3 regions of the Mesorhizobium sp. M2A.F.Ca.ET.043.05.1.1 genome follow, and region 3 is predicted to be linked to each of the others. Evidence: predicted binding sites of a transcription regulator. Region 3 holds the regulator's gene; each other region holds the start of a gene.
The links. The regulator LexA, encoded in region 3, represses DNA repair genes until DNA is damaged. The targets are predictions, from matches to a motif close to TGTTCNNNNTGTGTTCNG.
Positions count from the first base shown of each region.

Region 1: EJ069_RS16945 (PA0069 family radical SAM protein) is a predicted target of LexA. The motif match lies at 5,447-5,464, and genes of this name have one in related genera.
Region 2: EJ069_RS24045 (DNA recombination protein RmuC) is a predicted target of LexA. The motif match lies at 5,757-5,774, and genes of this name have one in related genera.

Region 1 covers NZ_CP034446.1:3,434,592-3,441,472, forward strand. The annotation lists gene EJ069_RS16905 (polyprenyl synthetase family protein) at 1-952, opposite strand, end outside; gene EJ069_RS16910 (DUF2007 domain-containing protein) at 1,130-1,354, shown strand; gene EJ069_RS16915 (methyltransferase) at 1,354-2,145, shown strand; gene EJ069_RS16920 (S49 family peptidase) at 2,284-3,141, shown strand; gene EJ069_RS16925 (membrane protein) at 3,224-3,409, shown strand; gene EJ069_RS16930 (4-(cytidine 5'-diphospho)-2-C-methyl-D-erythritol kinase) at 3,435-4,328, shown strand; gene moaB (molybdenum cofactor biosynthesis protein B) at 4,315-4,872, shown strand; gene EJ069_RS16940 (glycosyltransferase) at 4,886-5,389, opposite strand; gene EJ069_RS16945 (PA0069 family radical SAM protein) at 5,539-6,693, shown strand.
Region 2 covers NZ_CP034446.1:4,979,591-4,986,471, reverse strand. The annotation lists partial or broken gene EJ069_RS24080 (AI-2E family transporter) at 1-194, opposite strand, end outside; gene EJ069_RS24075 (LLM class flavin-dependent oxidoreductase) at 437-1,489, opposite strand; gene EJ069_RS24070 (DUF6481 family protein) at 1,724-2,152, shown strand; gene sugE (quaternary ammonium compound efflux SMR transporter SugE) at 2,227-2,541, opposite strand; gene EJ069_RS33800 (hypothetical protein) at 2,735-2,860, opposite strand; gene EJ069_RS24055 (cation diffusion facilitator family transporter) at 3,072-4,031, shown strand; gene EJ069_RS24050 (GFA family protein) at 4,069-4,473, shown strand; gene EJ069_RS24045 (DNA recombination protein RmuC) at 4,477-5,724, opposite strand; gene def (peptide deformylase) at 5,828-6,358, shown strand; gene fmt (methionyl-tRNA formyltransferase) at 6,417-6,881, shown strand, end outside.
Region 3 covers NZ_CP034446.1:1,563,169-1,570,049, forward strand. The annotation lists gene EJ069_RS07475 (ComEC/Rec2 family competence protein) at 15-2,483, shown strand; gene lexA (transcriptional repressor LexA) at 2,477-3,211, opposite strand; gene kynU (kynureninase) at 3,666-4,913, shown strand; gene EJ069_RS07490 (alpha/beta hydrolase) at 4,973-5,803, shown strand; gene glp (gephyrin-like molybdotransferase Glp) at 5,847-6,881, opposite strand, start outside.

The sequences.
Region 1 (6,881 bases), 1.9 Mb from region 3:
CCTCCAGCGGCGCCAGCGCGTCGCGGGCGATCTCGCCGAAATGGCGGGCGCGGCCGATCGTGTCGGCGATGGCGCCGTGACGGGCCATCAGGCCGATCGCCTTTTCGAGCCCGGCATCGTCGGTGACGTTCTCCTCGATGGCGCGCTTCCAGAAGCTGCGCTCGGCCTTGGTGCCGCGCCGGTAGGCGAGGATCACCGGCAGCGTCACCTTGCCCTCGCGGAAATCGTCGCCGACATTCTTGCCGAGATCCGTGCTCGACCCGCCGTAATCCAGCGCGTCGTCGATGAGCTGGAAGGCGAGGCCGAGATTCATGCCGTAGGAGCGCAGCGCGGCGCGATCGGTGCGCGAGGCCTGGGCGATCACCGGCCCGACTTCGGCGGCGGCCGAGAACAGCGCCGCGGTCTTGGCCTTGATGACGGCGAAATGCTCGTCCTCGGTGGTGTCGAGATTCTTGGCGGCGGCAAGCTGCATCACCTCGCCCTCGGCGATGATGGAGGCGGCGGCCGACAGGATGTCGAGGGCTTCCAGCGAGCCGACCTCGACCATCATGCGGAAGGCCTGGCCGAGCAGGAAATCGCCGACGAGAACGCTCGCCTGGTTGCCCCAGATCATGCGCGCCGTCTTCTTGCCGCGGCGCAACGCGCTCTCGTCGACCACGTCGTCATGCAGAAGCGTCGCCGTGTGCATGAACTCGACCGCGGTGGCGAGCTTGACATGGCCTTCGCCCGAATAGCCGAACATCTGCGCGGCCGCGAGCGTCAGCATGGGCCTGAGCCGCTTGCCGCCGGAAGAGATCAGGTGGTTGGCGATCTCCGGGATCATTTCGACGTCGGAGCCGGCCTTGGACAGGATCAGTTCGTTGACGCGTCCCATGTCGGCAGCCGTCAAATCGATCAGATCCTTGATGGAAGCGGGTTCCCGCTTGCCTTCGATGTTGAGAACGACACCCACCACGACAACTCCCGTCTACATTGACGCGCACGAGCAGCGCGCACCACGGCACCCTTGATCCCGCGCCGACTCTAGGGCGGCACAACCGGACACGGCAAGAGGCGAATTGGCGCGCTCTGCCGACGCTGTGTTTACCCGCACGTTTACACGAACGCCGCAACCTGCGATTTTCGTTCCATGATCGAGCTTGTCCGCACCAATGACGCCGTCGTCATCTCCTTTGTCGAATCGCTGATGCGCGACGCCGGCATCGCCTGTTTCGTCGCCGACCAGAATATGAGCGTGCTGGAGGGGTCGATCGGCCTTTTGCAGAAGCGTGTCATGGTCGACGCCGACAAGGCCGACGTGGCGCGCCGCATCCTCAAGGATGCCGGCATCGAAAACGAGATCCGCCAGAAATAATGGCAGCGACGACCGCCCCAGATACGCCGGCGCACACGGTCGATGCCTTCCATCGCGGCCGCTTCTGGCTGGTGCAGCCTAGCCAGGGCGGTCATCGCGCCGGCATGGACGCCATGATGCTGGCAGCCGCGGTGCCGGCCGGCTTTTCCGGCCGGCTCGCCGATTTCGGCGCCGGCGCCGGCGCCGCCGCCCTTGCCGTGCTGTCGCGCTGCCCGACGGCCCGGGCCGTGCTCGTCGAGCGCTCGACCGAAATGGCTGGGTTCGCCGCCGCCACGCTTTCGCATCCCGGCAATGCGCATCTCGGCGACCGCGCTCGCGTGCTCACGGCCGACGTGACGCTGACCGGCCGAGCGCGCGCTGAGGCCGGGCTCGCCAACAATTCCTTCGACTTCGTCATCATGAACCCGCCGTTCAACGCGGCGCAGGACCGCTCGACGCCCGACGCGCTGCGCCGGCAGGCGCATGTGGCGGAGGACGGGCTGTTCGAGAGCTGGATCAGGAGCGCCGCCGCCGTCGCCAGGCCGCGCGGCGGCCTGGCCGTCATCGCCCGGCCCGAGCAACTGGTCGCCATCCTCGATGCGATCGAAGGCCGCTTTGGCGATGCCGAATTGCTATGCGTGCATCCGCGTCCGGACGCGGCGGCGATCCGCATCGTCGTCAGGGCGGTGCTCGGGGCGCGCGGAAAACTGTCGATCCGCCCGCCGCTCGCCTTGCACGGACCATCCGGCAACGCGCCGACGGAGCGGACGGAAATGATCAACAACGGCCTGGCATCGCTGTACGGCGATTGATCCTGGGCCGGCGATGCGGCATTGCCGTTGGCCGGCGAATGCCTACATGGCAGGCAAGGTGACATCGCGCCCGAAAGACATTACCGACTTGCCTGATCTCACCCTGCTCCTTTGCATCTTGTCCGGAGACACCCGTTCGTGAAACGCCTTTTCAACCGCCTGCTGCCGAAATCCTGGCGCTCGACAGTCGTCACCATTCCGGTCATCCGGCTGCAAGGCACCATCATGGCCGGCGGCGGCCAGTTCCGGCCGAGCCTGTCGCTCGCCTCGACGGCCGGCCTCATCGAAAAGGCGTTCGGCTTCGACGCGCCGGCGGTCGCCATCTCGATCAACTCGCCGGGCGGCTCGCCGGTGCAGTCGCGGCTGATCTTCAAGCGCATCCGCGACCTGGCGGCGGAGAAGAACAAAAAGGTGCTGGTCTTCGTCGAGGATGTCGCGGCTTCCGGCGGCTACATGATCGCGGTCGCCGGCGACGAGATCTTCGCCGACCCGTCCTCGATCGTCGGCTCGATCGGCGTGGTCTCGGCCTCGTTCGGCTTCCCCGAGCTGATGAAGAAGATCGGCGTCGAGCGGCGCGTCCACACCGCCGGCCAGAACAAGGCCGTGCTCGATCCGTTCAAGCCCGAGAAGAAGGAGGACGTGGAGCGGCTGAAGGCTCTGCAGCTCGAAGTGCACGAGACCTTCATCGACCTCGTCAAGGAGCGGCGCGGCTCGAAGCTGAAGGACGACCCCGACCTGTTCACCGGCCTGTTCTGGACAGCCAAGCGCGGCCTCGAGCTCGGCCTTGTCGATGCGCTGGGCGACATGCGCAGCGTGCTCAAGACCCGTTTCGGCGACAAGACGCAGCTCAAGCTGATCAGCGCGCCGCGCGGCCTGTTCGGCCGTTTCGGCCTGTTCGGCTCGCGCTTCTCGGCGTCCGATATCGCCGTTGCCGCCGCAAACGGCGTCCTCGATGCGGCGGAAGAACGCGCGCTGTGGGCGCGCTTCGGGCTTTGAAAAAGCCATGATTGCGTCTAGCATGATCGCTTGACCGACCCATCGGCCGGCCTTGCCGCGAGAACGCGGGAGGAGTTTGGATATGCCGCAGATCATTTTCTTCGCTGTTGTCGGCGCCGCCGCCTATTTCGGCTACCGCGCTTTCGTGCGCGAGGCTGAGCGCGTGACAGCCAAGATCCGGCGCACCGAAAAACAGGCGGCGAACGGCACGATGGGCACGCTGGTCAAGGATCCCAAGACCGGCGAATATCGTCTCGCCAAGGACTGATCCCATCTCGCCAGCAGCCGACATCCTGGAGCCCGGCACAGAGGTCCGGACGTGGCTCGCGCCGGCCAAGATCAATTTGGCGCTGCATGTCACCGGACGGCGCGGCGACGGCTATCATCTCATCGACAGCCTTGCCGTGTTCACCCGCTTCGGCGACCGGTTGGAAATCGAACCGGCGGAGCAGGACGAATTCTCGGTGTCCGGCCGATATGCCGCCGGCCTGCCGCTCGACGACGGCAATCTGGTGGTGAAGGCGCGCGATGCCCTGCGCCGGGAAGCCGGCGCGCAGCGCACGCCGCCGGTCGCCATCCGGCTGGAGAAGAACCTGCCGATCGCCTCGGGAGTCGGCGGCGGCTCCAGCGACGCGGCAGCCGCGCTCAACGGCTTGGCGCGGCTCTGGAAGCTCGATATCGACGAGATTTCGCTGGCCCGGATCGGGCTTTCGCTCGGCGCCGACCTGCCGATGTGCCTGAAGTCGAAGCCGCTGATCGCACGCGGCATCGGTGATGAGGTGTCGCCGCTCCCCGCGTTTCCGGCGCTTGGTCTGGTCCTGGTCAATCCGGGCATCGCCGTCTCGACACCGGACGTGTTCAAGGCGCTCTCCCGTCGCGACAATGACGCGCTGCCGCCGCTGCCGAGGCGCCTCGACTTCCACGCCGTCCGCAACTGGCTGGAATCGACCCGCAACGATCTCGAAGGCGCCGCCAGTTCGATCGAACCTGCGGTGGGCGCGGCGCTCAAAGCGCTCAAACGCGCCGACTCAGCCTTTGCGCGCATGTCCGGCTCGGGCGCCACCTGCTTCGGCCTGTTCGAGACCGGCAATGTGGCCAAGCGCGCGGCGATCGAGATCCGCGCGCGTCATCCCGACTGGTTCGTGGCCGCCACGCGCAGCATGGAGGTGAGCGATGGCGAAGCTTGATGAGAGCCGACCTTTCATTCCGGTGCGCATCGCGGTGCTGACCGTCTCCGACACGCGCAGCCTTGCCGACGACAGGTCCGGCCAGACGCTGGCCGACCGCATCGCGCAAGCCGGCCATGTGCTTGCGGCGCGCGACATCGTCACCGACGACCACGAAAAAATCCGCGACAAGGTCGTCGGCTGGTCGAAGGACGACTACATCGACGTCGTCATCACCACCGGCGGCACCGGTTTCACCGGCCGCGACGTGACGCCGGAGGCGCTGGAGCCGATCTTCGAAAAGCGCATGGACGGGTTTTCGGAAGTCTTCCACCGCATCTCCTACGACAAGATCGGCACCTCGACGATCCAGAGCCGTGCGACCGGCGGCGTCGTCAACGCCACCTTCGTCTTCGTGCTGCCGGGCTCGCCCGGCGCCTGCAAGGACGCCTGGGACGGCATCATCAAGGCGCAGCTCGACTACCGGCACATGCCCTGCAACTTCGTCGAGATCATGCCGCGGCTGGACGAGCACCTCAGGCGCGGCGGCAAGCCTGCCTCTTAAGCAAGCGCAGGCCTCACTTCGGCGGCGCCACCCAGATTTCGGCGTTCAACCGCCTGGTCGCGAGACCGCGAGCCAGGGCCTCCGCACCGCGAGCGCTCTTTGCCAGAGCCGCGGCCTGGCGCTTGCTGATGACGAGACCTTCGGCGAGCGCACGATTACCCGAAAAGACGCGCGCCAGGAAAGGCGCGCGGTCGGCCCGAGCGCGTGAAAAGCGTGCCGGCATGGTCTGCTTTGCCGTGTGCGCGACAACCTCGTCGATCCAGCCTTCGGCCAGCCGGGCGCCGGGCTCCAGAAGCAGCAGCCAATCGCCTTTGGCCTGGCCGATGCCGGCGCCCAGCCCAGCGCTCACATAATGGCAGCCGGCATGCTCGGCCACCCGATGCGTCTGGTCGGTCGAGCCTTGATCGCAGACGATGACGTCGCGCACGACGCCTTCGACCGCGCCGCCGACCAGCGAGGCGAGCGTGCGGGCAAGTCCCTCTTCGTCGTTGCGGGTCTCTATGAGAACGCTGAGCATGCCTAGGCGAATAGCGGAAAGTGCGGCGATGCGCCAGTTGCGCGCGCCAAGCGAAAAAGTTCTTGCTTTGTTCTCATCGGCAAAATAGGAATAGTTTCATGAACAGAGCGATTCGACAGCCTGCCGACAGTCCCTGGGAGAGGGCGAAAATGGAACAGATCGTGCGCGCCGACATTGCCGCTTTCGGAGCGGGCAGAGCCGAGATGGCGAACGCGATGATAGAGCAGAGCGGCATGCGCGTGCGGCCCGACCGCAATCGCGGGCGCTCGGCCGGCATCAACCCGTCCGGCCGGTTCGAGCCGGTCAGCCGGCAAGTCTTCGACGACGGCTGGAACTCGCTGGAGGAGTTGCCGCCGTTCAAGACGGAAGTGCAGGTCGAGAAGCCGCGCACCATCATCACCCGCAACGAGTCGCCCGACATTTCCTTCGACCGTTCGATCAATCCCTATCGCGGCTGCGAGCATGGCTGCGTCTACTGCTTCGCCCGTCCGACGCATGCCTTCATGGGCCTGTCGCCGGGGCTTGATTTCGAATCGAAGCTGTTCGCCAAGCCGGATGCGGCGCGCATGCTGGACCGGGAGTTGTCGAAGCCGGGCTACCAGCCGCGCACCATCGCCATCGGCACCAACACCGATCCTTACCAGCCGATCGAGAAGCAGTACCGGATCATGCGCGAGATCCTCGAGGTGCTGGAGGCGCGCGGACATCCGGTCGGCATCGTGACGAAGTCGGCGCTGGTGACGCGCGACATCGACATCCTGTCGCGCATGGCGGAGCGTGGCCTTGCCAAGGTGGCGCTGTCGGTGACCACGATGGACCGCATGCTGGCCCGCACCATGGAACCGCGCGCGTCGACCCCGACGAAGCGGCTGGAGGCGATCAGGCAATTGTCGGATGCCGGCATCCCGGCCTCCGTGATGGTGGCGCCGATCATTCCCGGCCTCAACGATCCGGAGATGGAGCGCATCCTCGATTCGGCGCGGGCCGCCGGCGCCCGGGAGGCCGGATACGTCATCCTGCGCCTGCCGCTGGAAGTGGCGCCGATCTTCAAGGATTGGCTGTTGCGGCATTATCCGGACCGCTACCGGCATGTGATGTCGCTGATCCGCTCGATGCGCGACGGCAAGGACTACGATTCCGAATGGGGCAAGCGCATGAAAGGCGCCGGACCCTATGCCTGGCAGATCGGCCGGCGCTTCGAGATCGCGGCCAAGCGCCTCGGCCTCAACGTCGAGCGGCGGCAGCTTCGCATCGATCAATTCGTCGCAGGCTCCGGCGCAGGCGAGCAGTTGATGCTGCTGTGAAGATGGCGCCGGCACTGACGGCCGGCGCCAAGCAGTTCCAGGCAAAGCGGTTTTCCGTCTGGAATTGCTCTTGTTTCCAAGAATTCCGTCCGGCCCTTGTCCCCCGGCCGTGAGACGGTGCCCTCCCGGTCCGGCGCCCCACCCGACCCGGAGGGACTTGCGGAGAATCGGAGCCGATGCGAACCTCG
Region 2 (6,881 bases), 3.3 Mb from region 3:
GGGCCGCTGAGCAGATAGCCGGCGGCGGTGAAAATGAAGATCGACAGCAGCACCAGCAGCGTCGCCGACACCACTTCGGGGATCCCGTGCTTTCTCAGAAAGCGCACGATCGGCGTCAGCGTCAGCGCCAGCAGGAAGGCAAGCATCACCGGCATGAAGAAGGCGCGGGCGAAGTACAGCGCCGCTGCCGTCATCAGAATGAAGATCCCGATCACCAGCGACCGCATCAGGCGTATGTCCGCCCTGGCATCGGCACGCGGGTCAGGGCTTTCGGCAGCGCTTGCGCCCGAAGCGATCTGTTCGGCTTTCATCGGTTCCCTTGCAAGCCGCCAGCCGATAATGCATGGCGGGCCTGTGCCCGAAACGCGGGAGTTCCGGGCAAGGTTCCAAGAGCCGGCTTTCCGCATCCGGGGGCCGGTTTGGAGCGGATCGCTCGTCAGGCAGCCGGCGCTGGCGCCGTCTTGGCCGTCTCCTTGCGCACGATCGGCGCCACCTTGGTGCCGTAGAGCTCGATCGCCTTCATGATCTTGGCATGCGGCATGGTGCCGATCGCCATCTGCAGCAGGAAGCGGTCGTTGTTGAAGATCCTGTGCTGGGCGACGATCTTTTCAGCCACCTGCTCGGGGTTGCCGACGAAGAGCGCCCCATTGGGACTCCGCGCCTGGTCGAAATGCGCCCGCGAGGTCGGGCCCCAGCCGCGCTCGCGCCCGATGCGGTTCATCACCTCCGCCTGCGGTCCGTAGAAGTCGTCGGCCGCCTGTTCGGTTGTCTCGGCAATGAAGCCGTGCACGTTGATGCTGGTCGCAAGCGAAGCTGGATCGGTGTTGGCGCGGCGCGCCGCCTCGCGATAGATATCGAACAGCGGCGCGAAACGCGCCGGCTCGCCGCCGATGATGGCCAAAGCCAGCGGCAGGCCGAGCACGCCGGCGCGGGCTGCGGATTGCGGCGTGCCGCCGATGGCGATCCAGATCGGCAGCTTGTCCTGGAAGGGACGCGGGTAGACGCCGCGCCCGTTGATCGGCGCGCGCAGCTTGCCCTGCCACGTCACCTTCACCTGGTCGCGGATGGCGAGCAACAGATCGAGCTTCTCAGCGAAAAGCTCGTCATAGTCTTCCAGATTGTAGCCGAACAGCGGGAAGGATTCGATGAAGGAGCCGCGCCCCGCCATGATCTCGGCGCGGCCGTTGGACAGAAGGTCGAGCGTGGCGAATTGCTGGAAGACGCGCACCGGATCGTCGGAGGAAAGCACGGTGACCGCGCTGGTGAGCCGGATCTTCTTGGTGCGCTCGGCCGCCGCGGCAAGCGCCACGGCCGGCGCGGAGGCGGCATAGTCGGGGCGGTGATGCTCGCCGAGTCCGAACACGTCGAGGCCGACCTGGTCGGCCAGCTCGATTTCCTCGATGAGGTTGCGCAGCCGCTCATGCGGACCGATGGCGCCGGGACCCGGCTCCGGGCTGACATCGGCAAAAGTGTAGAGACCGAGTTCCATCTGGTTGCGTCCTGAACCTGTTCATATGGGGTTTTTGCCTGTTGGCGCTCTAGGTAGCCGTATGCCTTGCCGCCCGCCAGAGGCGCGATCGGTGAACAGTGCATCGCGCATCGCCAAGCCGTATCCCTGCGGCAACAAGCCCGGTTTTTTCATGGCTGGCATACCGTTTTGACGCTTGAACTCGGCGCTTTCACGCGTATGTAAGCGTCGCGAATAGACTGCAGGGAAGTACACTTGGCTATCTACAGGGAAAAAGACATTTTCGAGCGGCGCAATGCCGCGAACGAGGCAAAGAAGGCGCTGCTCGCGCGCTTCAAGGCAAAGCCGGCGGCGGATGATCCCGCTGTGCTGGCGCGCCAGGCCGAACGCAAGGCGATCCTCGAGGCCCGCGCCATCCGCGAAGCGGAGAAAGCAAGGCTGAAGCAGGAGAAGCTGGCTCGCGAAGCGGCCGAGAAGGCCGAACGCGAAGCCGCCGCCGAAGCGGCGCGCATCGCAGCCGAAGAGGCCGCTGCCGCCGAGGCCAAAATCCGCGAGGCCGAGGAAGCAGAGCGCATCGCGCTCGAGCTTGCCGACGAGGCCGCGCGCAAGGCCAAGCGTGACGCACGCTACGCCGCCCGCAAGGCGCGCGTCGGCAGGACGCCTCCGGGCTTCTCCGCCCGCTAAGTTCGGGTTGTTTGGAAGATCGGTCAGGGTCGCCAAAAGCGGCCCTGAACGCGTTCGTGCTGTCAGCCCTAAATTTAGGCTACCAGCTTCAGCCCGACGATGCCGCAGACGATCAGGCCGATGCAAGCCAGGCGGACGACGGTCGCGGGCTCGCCGAGCAGCCAGATGCCGAGCAGCGCCGTGCCGACGGTGCCGATGCCGGTCCATACGGCATAGGCCGTGCCGACGGGCAGCGTCTTCAGCGCCAGGCCGAGCAGGCCGAGGCTGACGATCATCGAGGCGATGGTGAGAAGGGTCGGCAGCGGCCTGGAGAAGCCGTCGGTGTATTTGAGGCCGATCGCCCAGCCGATCTCGAACAGGCCGGCGAAGAAAAGAAAGATCCAGGACATCGAAAACGCTCCGTCATTCCAGCATCGCCTGAGATGCTTGGTGGCGGGTCGTCCCGGCCGGTTTTTCGGGGAAGCGAGGTCGTCCTCGCTCCTTGGATATAGGATGGCCTGTTTTGCGATCAACAAAACACCGGCAGCATTGTGATGCCGCCGGTTCAAGCCTGCATCGAGTCGGCCGACCGAATCGGGCCGCTTACTTTTCCTTGATGCGCATCGCCTTGACCGGCGGCGCCTTGGGAGCCGGGGCCGCGGCGGGCTTCTTGGCGTCCTTCTTCGGCTTGCGGGCTTCCTTGCCCGCCTTCATCGCACCTTTAGCCATGATTCGCTCCTCCGATTGTGGGCAATCCGAGTGAAACAAGAGAAGTGACGGACTGCAAGAGGCAGTGCGGCTTTGCTAAGCCGGCCGGCCGGCTGTCAACCGATTTTGAGGTCGCGACGCCAGTTCGAAACCTCGCATGGACTGGCGCATTGTCTGTAGAGCTTTGCCGGGCGGGCCGCTAAGCTCGCGCGCAGGGCAAGCCGGGGATCGGATGGCAGGACATAGCGGATCGAGACGGGTGATCTACGCCGCGCTCGCCGGCAATCTGGCGATCGCGGTCACCAAATTCGTGGCGGCAGCCTTCACCGGTTCGTCCGCCATGCTGTCGGAAGGCGTGCATTCGCTGGTCGACACCGGCAATGGCACGCTGCTCCTCTACGGCATGCATCGCGCCGCGCGGCCGCCCGACCGCGCGCATCCGCTCGGCCATGGGCGCGAGCTCTATTTCTGGAGTTTCATCGTCGCGCTCCTGGTGTTCGCGCTCGGTTCCGGCGTTTCCTTCTATGAGGGCATCATCCACATCATGGCGCCGGAACCGGTCGTCAACGCCAAGGTCAACTATATCGTGCTCGGCCTTTCGTTCCTGTTCGAGGGCAGTTCATGGCTGGTGGCGCTGAAGGAGTTCCGCCGGCAGAAGGGCCGACAGGGCTGGTTCGAGGCCGTGCAGTCGAGCAAGGATCCGAGCGTCTACACCGTGTTGTTCGAGGACAGCGCCGCGCTGCTTGGCCTCGTCGTCGCCTTCGCCGGCATCCTGTCAGCGCAACTCCTGGAAAGGCCGGAGCTCGACGGCCTCGGTTCTCTTGGCATCGCCCTCATCCTTGGCGCCACAGCGATTTTTCTGGCGCGTGAGAGCAAGGGCCTGCTGCTCGGCGAACCTGCGTCGCCCGAGGTCCAGAAGAAGGTTCTGGCGATCGTCCAGCAGGACCCGGCCGTCCAGCAGGCGAACGGCATATTGAGCGTCCATGTCGGTCCGGAGGAAATCGTCGCGGGCTTGAGCATCGAATTCGAGGATCACCTCACCGCGCCCGACATCGAAGCCTGCGTCGAGCGCCTGGAGGCGAGACTGAAGAAAGAGATGCCGCAAATCTCCAGGCTCTTCGTCAAGCCGCAGGCGACTGGCACATGGGAGCGGCGGCGCAAGGCCATGGCCGAGGCTTCGGAGGAGGGTTAGGTTCAACACGACAACGAATTTTTTGAGGAGCAAGCCGATGAAGATCGACGGCGGATGCCATTGCGGCGCGATCACCTATGAGGCGGAGGTCGACCCGGAAAAGACCGGAATCTGCCATTGCACGGATTGCCAGCAACTGACGGGAACAGCCTTTCGCGTGACTGTGGGGGCGCCAGAAGAGCATTACCGGATCACCAAGGGCACGCCCAAAGTCTATATCAAGACCGGATCGAGCGGCGCCAAGCGCGCACAAGGCTTCTGCGGCGACTGCGGCTCGCATCTCTATGCGACGTCAGTCGGCGACGGGCCTAAAATCTACGGCATCAGGGTAGGCACAGCGCGCCAGCGCGAGGAGCTCGTTCCGAGAAGGCAGGTCTGGCACCGCTCGGCGCTGCACTGGCTGCCGGAATTCGAAGGCATGACCACAATCGAGGAGCAGTAGGGATCAGTCGCCGTCCTCAACGACTCGCAGCCTGAGCTGTCCCGTCTTGGAGTCCGCCACCCGCGCGCCCCCTTCGGCCTTCGCCGGGCGCGGCGCCTCGGTCTCGCCCTCGGCGAATTCCAGCGCCTCGATCTTCTGGCCGCGCTTGGTGACCTTCGACGTCGAGACCAGAATGTCGTCGATGTCCTTGGCCGCCTGGCCGAAATGCGTCTGCAGCCGCCGCACCCGCTCGTCGACCCTGGCCACATCCTCCATCAGCCGGATGACCTCGCCTTGGATCAGATGCGCCTGCTCGCGCATGCGGGCGTCCTTCAGGATCGCCTGAATCACTTGGATCGACAGCATGAGCAGCGAGGGCGAGACGATGACGACGCGGGCGCGGTGCGCCTTCTGCACCACCGCTTCGAAATTCTCGTGGATCTCGGCGAACACCGATTCCGACGGCACGAACATGAAGGCGGTGTCCTGCGTCTCGCCCTGGATCAGGTATTTTTCCGCGATATCGCGGATATGCACCTCGATGTCGCGCCGAAAGGCCTGCGCCGCCACCTTCTGCATGTCGGCGCCCTCGGCGGCGCGGATAGCGTTCCACGCTTCCAGCGGGAACTTGGCGTCGATGGCCAGCATCGGCGCGCCGTTGGGCATTCGCACCAGGCAGTCGGGGCGGCTGCCATTGCTGAGGCTGGCCTGGAACTCATAGGCGCCGTGCGGCAGCCCGTCGGCGACGATCGCTTCCATGCGCGATTGGCCGAAGGCGCCGCGCGTCTGCTTGTTGGAGAGGATCGCCTGCAGCTGCACGACCTGGCCGGCCAAGGATTGGATATTGCCCTGCGCGGTATCGATCACCGCCAGCCGCTCCTGCAGCTTGGCCAGGCTTTCATGCGTCGACTTGGTCTGCTCGGCCATGGTCTGGCCGATGCGGCCGGTCATGGCGTCGAGCCGTTGCCCGAGCGATTGCGTGAGCTCCGCCTGCCTGGCGCCGAACACGTCGGCGATCGCGCCCATGCGCCCCTGCATCTCGGCCTGCGCCTGCATGATGTCGGCCATCCGCGCCTCGGTGTCACGGGCATGGTCGGCCGCTTCCGCCGCGGCGACCGAGCGCGCCTTGGCGGCGCGCCACAGGGCGATGACGAGCGCGGCGAACAGCACGACGAACAGGACAGTGGCGATACCAAGCGCCTGGCCGAGCGTGACCGTGGTGGCGCCGAGCCGCGCGACCGGTTGCGAAAGGATGGAGGTCATGTCGTTCATGTGCGCAGCATAACCGATTCGCATCGCCGGCACAGATCAAAACGTGAACAGGGAAAAGCTGCCCCCGTTGACGCTTCTCCAGCGAAGTCTTAGGTGAGACGCCATGTCGATCAAGCCGCTCATCATTCTTCCCGATCCCATCCTGCGCCAGGTTTCCAAGCCGGTCGAGCGCGTCGATGCCGATTTGCGCAAGCTTGCCGGCGACATGCTGGAAACCATGTATGACGCGCCGGGCATCGGCCTTGCGGCGATCCAGATCGGCGAGCCGCGTCGGCTGCTGGTCATCGACCTCGCCAAGGAAGGCGAGGAGCCTCAGCCGCATGTCTTCATCAATCCCGAAGTGCTCGAGAGTTCCGACCAGCGTTCCGTCTATGAGGAAGGCTGCCTGTCGATTCCCGATTATTATGCCGAGGTCGAGCGCCCGGCTTCCGTGCGGGTGAAATATCTCGACCGCGACGGCAAATTGCAGGAGATACAGGCGGAAGGCCTGATGGCCACCTGCCTGCAGCATGAGATCGACCACCTCAACGGCGTGCTGTTCATCGACCACATCTCGAAGCTGAAGCGCGACATGGTGGTGCGCAAGTTCAAGAAGCTCGCCAAGGACAAGGCGCCGGGCAAGATGGTGGGCTGAGGGCCGTTTCGGCCGCGCGAGCGCCTGAGCCTCCCGCAAAACAGGATCGCAGGACCTCATGCCGCTTCGCGTCATCTTCATGGGCACGCCGGATTTTTCCGTGCCGACCCTGCGCGCCATCGCCGAGGCCGGTCACGAGATCGCGGCCGTCTACACGCAGCCGCCGCGTGCCGCCGGTCGACGCGGGTTGGAGCTGACGCCTTCCCCAGTGCAGCGCGAGGCCGAGCGGCTGGGCTTGGACGTGCGCACGCCCACGTCGCTGAAGGGCGAAGCCGCGCAGGTGGCTTTCGCGGCCCTTCGTGCCGATGTCGCCATCGTCGTCGCCTATGGATTGCTGCTGCCGAAAGCCATTCTGGACGCGCCGCGGCTCGGCTGCCTGAACGGCCATGCCTCGCTTTTGCCACGCTGGCGTGGTGCTGCTCCCATCCAGCGCGCCATCATGGCCGGCGATAGGGAAACCGGCATGATGGTCATGAAGATGGAAGAGGGTCTGGACACCGGGCCGGTGGCTTTGGTTGAAAAA
Region 3 (6,881 bases):
AAGGGGCAGACCCGATGGCTGGACGTGGCCGGGGCACGGAGGAGGGCGGGGAAACGATAGCAGGCGTCAGCGAGCGCCTGATGTTTGCCCATGCCGAGCCCGCTGAAGAAGCGCCGCTTTCGCTTCCAGAACTCCATCCGACCGCCGAGTTACCGCCGCCCGGTGGTCGTGCGCTGCAGCCAGCCTCGCCAACCGCTGTCGGCGGCCGGATCCGCAAACAGTTTGGCCGCGCTTCGCTTCCGGCGCTGCGCCGAAGCGTTGCGGTCGCTGCCAGCACTGAGCTCGACCGCGGCGTCGGCTTTCTGCTGGTGCCGGTGTTCCTGGCCGCCGGCGTCATCTATTACTTCTCGCTGAGCACCGAGCCCGATCTCTACAGGCCGCTTGCCGCCGTGGCTCTGATGGCTGTCTGCGCGGCGGTGTCGCGCTCCTGGCAGAAAGCGCACCTTGTCTTCATGGCATCGCTGTTCTGCGCGCTCGGCTTTCTCGCGGCCAAGGTGGAGACCTGGCGGATGGCGACGCCGATGCTGGGGTCCGAAATCCAGACCCGGCTGACCGGCCGCCTGGTCACCGCCGAAGCGATGGCCAATGGCCGTGTGCGGCTGACCATCGATCTGATATCCACCGAGCACCCGACGTTGCGCTACGCGCCGGACCGCGTTCGGCTGTCGGCGCGCAGGATCCCGCCCGGCATGACCGCCGGATCGATGCTGACCGGCTATGCCAAGCTGCTGCCGCCGACCGGTCCGGTCCGGCCGGACAGCTATGATTTTTCCTTCGACAGCTACTTTAGCGGCATTGGCGGCAGCGGCTTCTTCCTGGGCGACCCAAAGCTGTTAGCTCCGCCTTCGACGGCGACAACGGGGGCACCCTTCGGAGCGCGCATTGCGTCGGCCGTGGAAAACGCGCGCGAAGGGATCGCCGACCACATCCGGAGCAGCATCGGCGGGTCCGAGGGCGAGATCGCGGCGGCGCTGATTGTCGGCGTGCGCGCGGGCATTCCGGAAGCGATCAACGAGTCGATGCGACGGACCGGCATTTATCACATCATCTCGATCTCCGGCCTGCACATGGCACTGGTCGCCGGCACGATCATGTTCCTGCTGCGCGGCGCCTTCGCGCTGTTTCCCGATTTCTCGTCGCGCCAGCCGGTGAAGAAATACGCCGCGGCGATCGCGCTGGCCTCGATCGCCGCTTACCTCGTCATCTCCGGCATCGTGGTGGCGGCCGAGCGAAGCTTCATCATGCTTGCGGTGATGCTTGTCGCCGTGCTCTTCGACCGCGCGGCGTTGACGATGCGCAACCTGGCGATCTCCGCGATTGCCGTCATCCTTGTCTCGCCACATGAAGTGGTCGGCCCGAGCTTCCAGATGTCCTTCGCCGCCACCGCCGCCCTGGTCGGCGCCTATGCCGGCTTTGCCGATTATCGCGCCGGCAAAACGACCGCGCCGCCGGTGAAGCGTTCGTTTCTTGCGTTCCTGTCGCGGAAACTCGCGGTTGGCATGGGCGGCGCGGCCGTAACGTCGCTGATCGCCGGCAGCGCGACATTGCTGTTTGCGATCTGGCATTTTCAGCGCGTGTCGCCGCTCAGCCTGCTCGCCAATCTGGCGGTCATGCCGATCGTCTCGCTGATCGTCATGCCGTTCGCCGTGTTGAGCGCGCTCGCCATGCCGTTCGGCTTCGACGGTCCCTTCCTCTATGTGATGGGCAAGGGCCTGACAGCGATGATCGCCATTTCGGCATGGATTTCCGAGCGCTCGCCCCTCGATGCCGTGGGATTGATCTCGATCCAGTCGGTGCTGCTGGCGACAATCGCGCTCATCATCGCGACCATGGCCACCACCTGGCTGAGGCTCGCCGCTGTGCCCTTCGCGCTCGCCGCGCTGCTGGCGATCCCGCATGTGCGCACCCCGGACGTGCTGATCTCGGAGGACGCGCATCTCGTGGCGATGCCGATCGGCGGCGGCGAGCTTGCCGTCAACCGCGAACGCTCCAACGAGTTCACCACTGACAATTGGAAGCGGGCGCTGAAGGCCGAGGGCATCGTGCCGCCCGAGACATTCGCCAAGGACGCTCTCGATATCGCCGACCCGGTCGACCTGCCGCCCGGCTCGCCCTTCTACTGCACCGGCGACCTCTGCATTGGCCGGCATCCTTCCGGCGCGATCGTCGCGCTCGCCGAAAACCGCGACAGCGCACGGCCCGCCTGCGGCTTTGCCGACCTCATCGTCATCAACGATGCGACGGCCTACAATCCCTGTTGGGATCAGCGCGTGCTTGTCGTCACCAAGCGCCAACTGGCGCGTGACGGCAGTGCCGCCGTCTTCTTCGATCCACAATCGGCAACCGCGCGAGCAGCCATCCAATATGCCGTCGAGCAGCCTTACCGGCCCTGGCACGAGCAGCGGAAGTACGCGCGCGAGGCGAGGGGACTGCCGCCTTACGAAAAGCCTGAGAGGGCCAAGCCCTCGCAGCCGGATCAGTAGCGGCGGATCAGCCCGACGAGCTTGCCCTGCACCTTGACCCGGTCCGGCCCGAAGATGCGGGTTTCGTAGGCCGGGTTGGCGGCCTCCAGCGCGATCGAGGCGCCCTTGCGGCGGAAGCGCTTGAGCGTCGCTTCCTCATCGTCAACCAGTGCCACCACGATCTCGCCCGGACTTGCCGTGCTGGCGTTGCGGATGATGACCGTGTCGCCGTCGAAGATGCCAGCCTCGATCATCGAGTCGCCCTTGACCTCCAGCGCATAGTGCTCGCCGCCCATGATCATGTCTGGCGGGACCGAGATCGAATGCGTCTGGTGCTGGATGGCGTCGATCGGCACACCGGCGGCGATGCGGCCCATCACCGGAATGGACACCGCTGAAGCGGCGTCGTCATCATTGCTGGGTGTCGGCGTACGCGAGGGCGCTGCCGGCTTGACCTGGCGGCTTAGATTGCCCTGGCCGCCCTGGATGACGCTTGGCGAAAATTTCTTCGCGGCATTCAGGCCGGGAGCGATCGAGTCGGGCAGGCGCAAGACCTCCAGCGCACGCGCCCGGTTCGGTAGCCGGCGAATGAAACCGCGTTCTTCTAGCGCCGTGATCAGCCGATGGATGCCGGACTTCGAGGCGAGGTCGAGCGCTTCCTTCATCTCGTCGAAGGATGGCGGGATCCCGCTCTCCTTCAGGCGTTCATGGATGAACATCAGGAGTTCATGTTGTTTGCGCGTCAGCATTGGCGGCCCCCACGGGTTTCGAAACCAGAATCAGAAAAACAAACCCAGAACAAACACTATCTGTTCCAGTTGTGTTCCGCAACCGTTTAAAGTTTAATGAATTTCTTAAGGTGGGCGAAAGAATGTTGCATCGGACGGTGCCCGGCCGCCACCGGTTGGGCTGTGTCATTGATTCCGCTCGATTTTGCAATTCTCCTTATGCTGAATTGAGAGCCGACATCGTCGCGAAGGTGCTGAAGGGATCCAGTCAGCTGACGCAACCATGTGCCGTACCGTGAACGAAACGAACTCAAAATGCCAACCTGGGCTGCGATTCCGATCCTCAGCCTTTGCCGTCTATGGACCAGCTAACATAGGACAGAAGGTTCTTGCCGGGTTGCGGACGGTGATGGGACAACCGCCTTGGTCGCCGGAGGATGTAGCGGCCTGAGTCCGAAATGGAGGCGGTAGCACAATGAGGGGAATTCCCGATCTTGCCCAGGTCGAGGCGATGGATGCGGCGGACCCGCTGCGCCCCTTGCGCGATCGCTTCGTCCTGCCGGAAGGGGTGATATACCTTGATGGCAATTCACTGGGCGCCGCTTCGATCAATGTCTTCAACGAGATCGAGACGGCCGCGAAGCAGGAATGGGCGCAGGACCTCATCCGCGCCTGGAACACCGCCGGCTGGTTCGACATGCCTGTCAAGCTGGGCGACCGGCTCGGGCGTCTGATCGGCGCCGCGCCTGGCCAGACTGTGGTATGCGACACCACCTCGATCAACATCTACAAGGTCTTGCATGTGGCACTCGCAATGCGACCCGACCGCTCGGTGATCGTTGCCGAAGGCGACAGCTTTCCGACCGACCTCTACATGGCGGAGGGGGTGTCCTCGACGCGGCCCGGCACGGTGCTGCGGCTCGAAGGCGTCGATGCGCCGACGATCGAGGAACTGATCGACGACCGTGTCGCGATCATCCTGGTCAACCACGTCAATTACAAGTCCGGCCGGTTGCGCGATATGGCGGCCCTGACCCGCAAGGCCCATGACGCTGGCGCGTTGATCGTCTGGGACCTCTGCCACACGGCCGGCGCCCTGCCGGTGGATCTCGACGGCTCGAATGCCGATTTCGCCATCGGCTGCACCTACAAATATCTCAATGGCGGGCCCGGCGCGCCGGCCTTCATCTATGCCGCCACCCGCCATCATCCCGACATCAGCCAGCCGCTCAGCGGCTGGTGGGGCCATGCCCGGCCCTTCGCGTTCGAGCAGGGTTATGCCGCCGGCTCAGGCATCCGGCGATTCCTGTGCGGAACGCAGCCGGTGCTGTCGATGCGGGCGCTGAAAGGTTCGCTGGATCTCTGGGACGAAGTCGACATGACGGCCGTGCGCGAGAAGAGCGTCGCGATGACGGATCTGTTCATCCGGCTTGTCGAAGCCAGATGCGGCGCTTTCGGTCTCGAGCTGGAAAGCCCGCGCAACGGGGCCGAGCGCGGCAGCCAGGTGTCGTTCGCCCATCCGCATGGTTACCAGGTGATGCGCGCCTTGATCGAGCGTGGCGTGATCGGCGATTTCCGCGCACCGTCGACCGTCCGTTTCGGCTTCACGCCGCTCTATGTCGGCTACCGGGACGTCTGGGACGCCGTCGAGGTGCTGGAAGACATCCTGCGCACGGGCGCCTGGCAGGAGGCGCGCTATGCGATCAAGGAGGCCGTCACCTGACTTCGAATGGCATGCCGAACAAAGACAACTCGAAATCGATCTGATCGCGGGAGGGGCCGGTGCTGGGACACCGCATTGTCGACTGGGATGACGCCTACGCCAACGGCGCGAACATCGCTGGGGGCGACCGCTGGCCGGCGGCCTGGGACGGCCCAGCTCAGGCATTTCGCGAAAAGCTGTTGGCGCAGGGCAGGGCGCGGCTCGACATCGTCTATGGCGAGGCGCCGCGCAGCCGGTTCGATCTCTTCCTTCCGCCTGCCGCATCGAAGGGGCTCGTCGTGTTCATCCATGGCGGCTACTGGATGGAATCGGACAAGACATCCTGGTCGCATCTGGCCGCCGGCGCTGTCGGTCGCGGCTTTGCCGTCGCCATGCCTTCCTATACGCTGTGCCCGCGGACCAGGATCGGCGGCATCGTCAATGAAGTCGCGGCCGCGATCGGCAAGGCGGCGGCCATGGTCGATGGCCCGCTGATGCTGACCGGTCACTCGGCCGGCGGACATCTCGCCAGCCGGATGGTGACGACGACTTCGCCGCTGGGCGCCATGGTGGCGAAACGCATACGCATGGTCGTTTCGATTTCAGGCCTGCACGACCTTCGGCCGTTGATGTTCACGGCTTTGAACGAGACGCTGAACATCGACGAGCGGGAAGCGTTGAGCGAAAGCCCGGCGCTGCTGCGGCCCGTGCAAGGAACCCGCATCACCTGTTGGGTCGGCGGTGGCGAGCGCTCGGAGTTCCTGCGCCAGAGCGCCTTGCTCGCCAACATCTGGACCGGGCTTGGCGCCGCTGCCCAGTCAGTTGTCGAGCCGGGTCGGCATCATTTCAACGTCGTCGATGGTCTCGCAGATCCGGAGCATCCCCTGACCCGAACGCTGGTGGACGAATAACTATCGACGTCGCCGATTATGAACGACCGGCGTTGTCGATCTATCAGCGCAGCATAAGCACGCTGCATTCGGCGCCAACCTCCGCAGCCAGCGCGAAGGGCTCGCGCACGATCAGGCCGTTGGCGTCGGCGAGCATCCTGAGCATCGAGGAGTCCTGGATGCCGAAGGGGGTCGCGACCAGGGTGCCGGCGTCCTCGCGCACCACGGCGCGAACATAGTCCTGCCTGAGATCGTTGGCCGGCATCGCGGCGCCAAGCCTGGCCGTTCGCACGTCCTGCCTGAAATTGCGGCCGCCGAGCCGGGCAAGCAGCGGCTTCAGGAAGAGCTGCGAGCAGACGATGCTTGCCACCGGATTGCCTGGCAGGCCGATGCAGCGGACATTGCCAAGCCGGCCGAACATCAACGGTTTGCCGGGGCGCATGGCGATCTTCCAGAAGTCGAGCCGCATGCCTTCGCCGGTCAGCACGTCATGGATCAGGTCGTGATCGCCGACCGAGGCGCCGCCCAGCGTGACGATGACATCCGCGCCCGCCTGTACCGCTTTCCTGACCAGCGCGGCGATCGCCTCCTTGCGGTCGGCGGCGATGCCGAGATCGAGCGCCCGCGCGCCGACCGACTGGGCGGCGGCGGCAACGCCATAGGCATTGGAGGAAATGATCTGATCTGGGCCGAGCGCGCTGCCCGGCGGCAGCAATTCATCGCCGGTGGCGATGATCGCGACCAGCGGCTGGCGCACGACATTCAAGGCAGGGTGGTTGGCAGAAGCCGCCAGCGAAAGAGCCGCCGCGTCGAGCACGCGACCTTTTTCGAGCAGCATGTCGCCCTCGCCGAAGTCGAGCCCGCGTCGGCGGACATTGCGTCCTTGGGCGGCCGGTTCCGTCACCTCGATCCTGCCGTTGCCGAGGTCGCGGACGTTTTCCTGAATGACGATGGTGTCGGCGCCTTCAGGCAGCGGTGCGCCGGTGAAGATGCGCACGGCCTGGCCTTCGCCGACGGTTCCGGAGAAGCCCCGCCCGGCAGGCGCCATTCCTATGACCTCAAGCTGCGCCGGCGCTGAAGCGACGTCGGCGGAACGCGC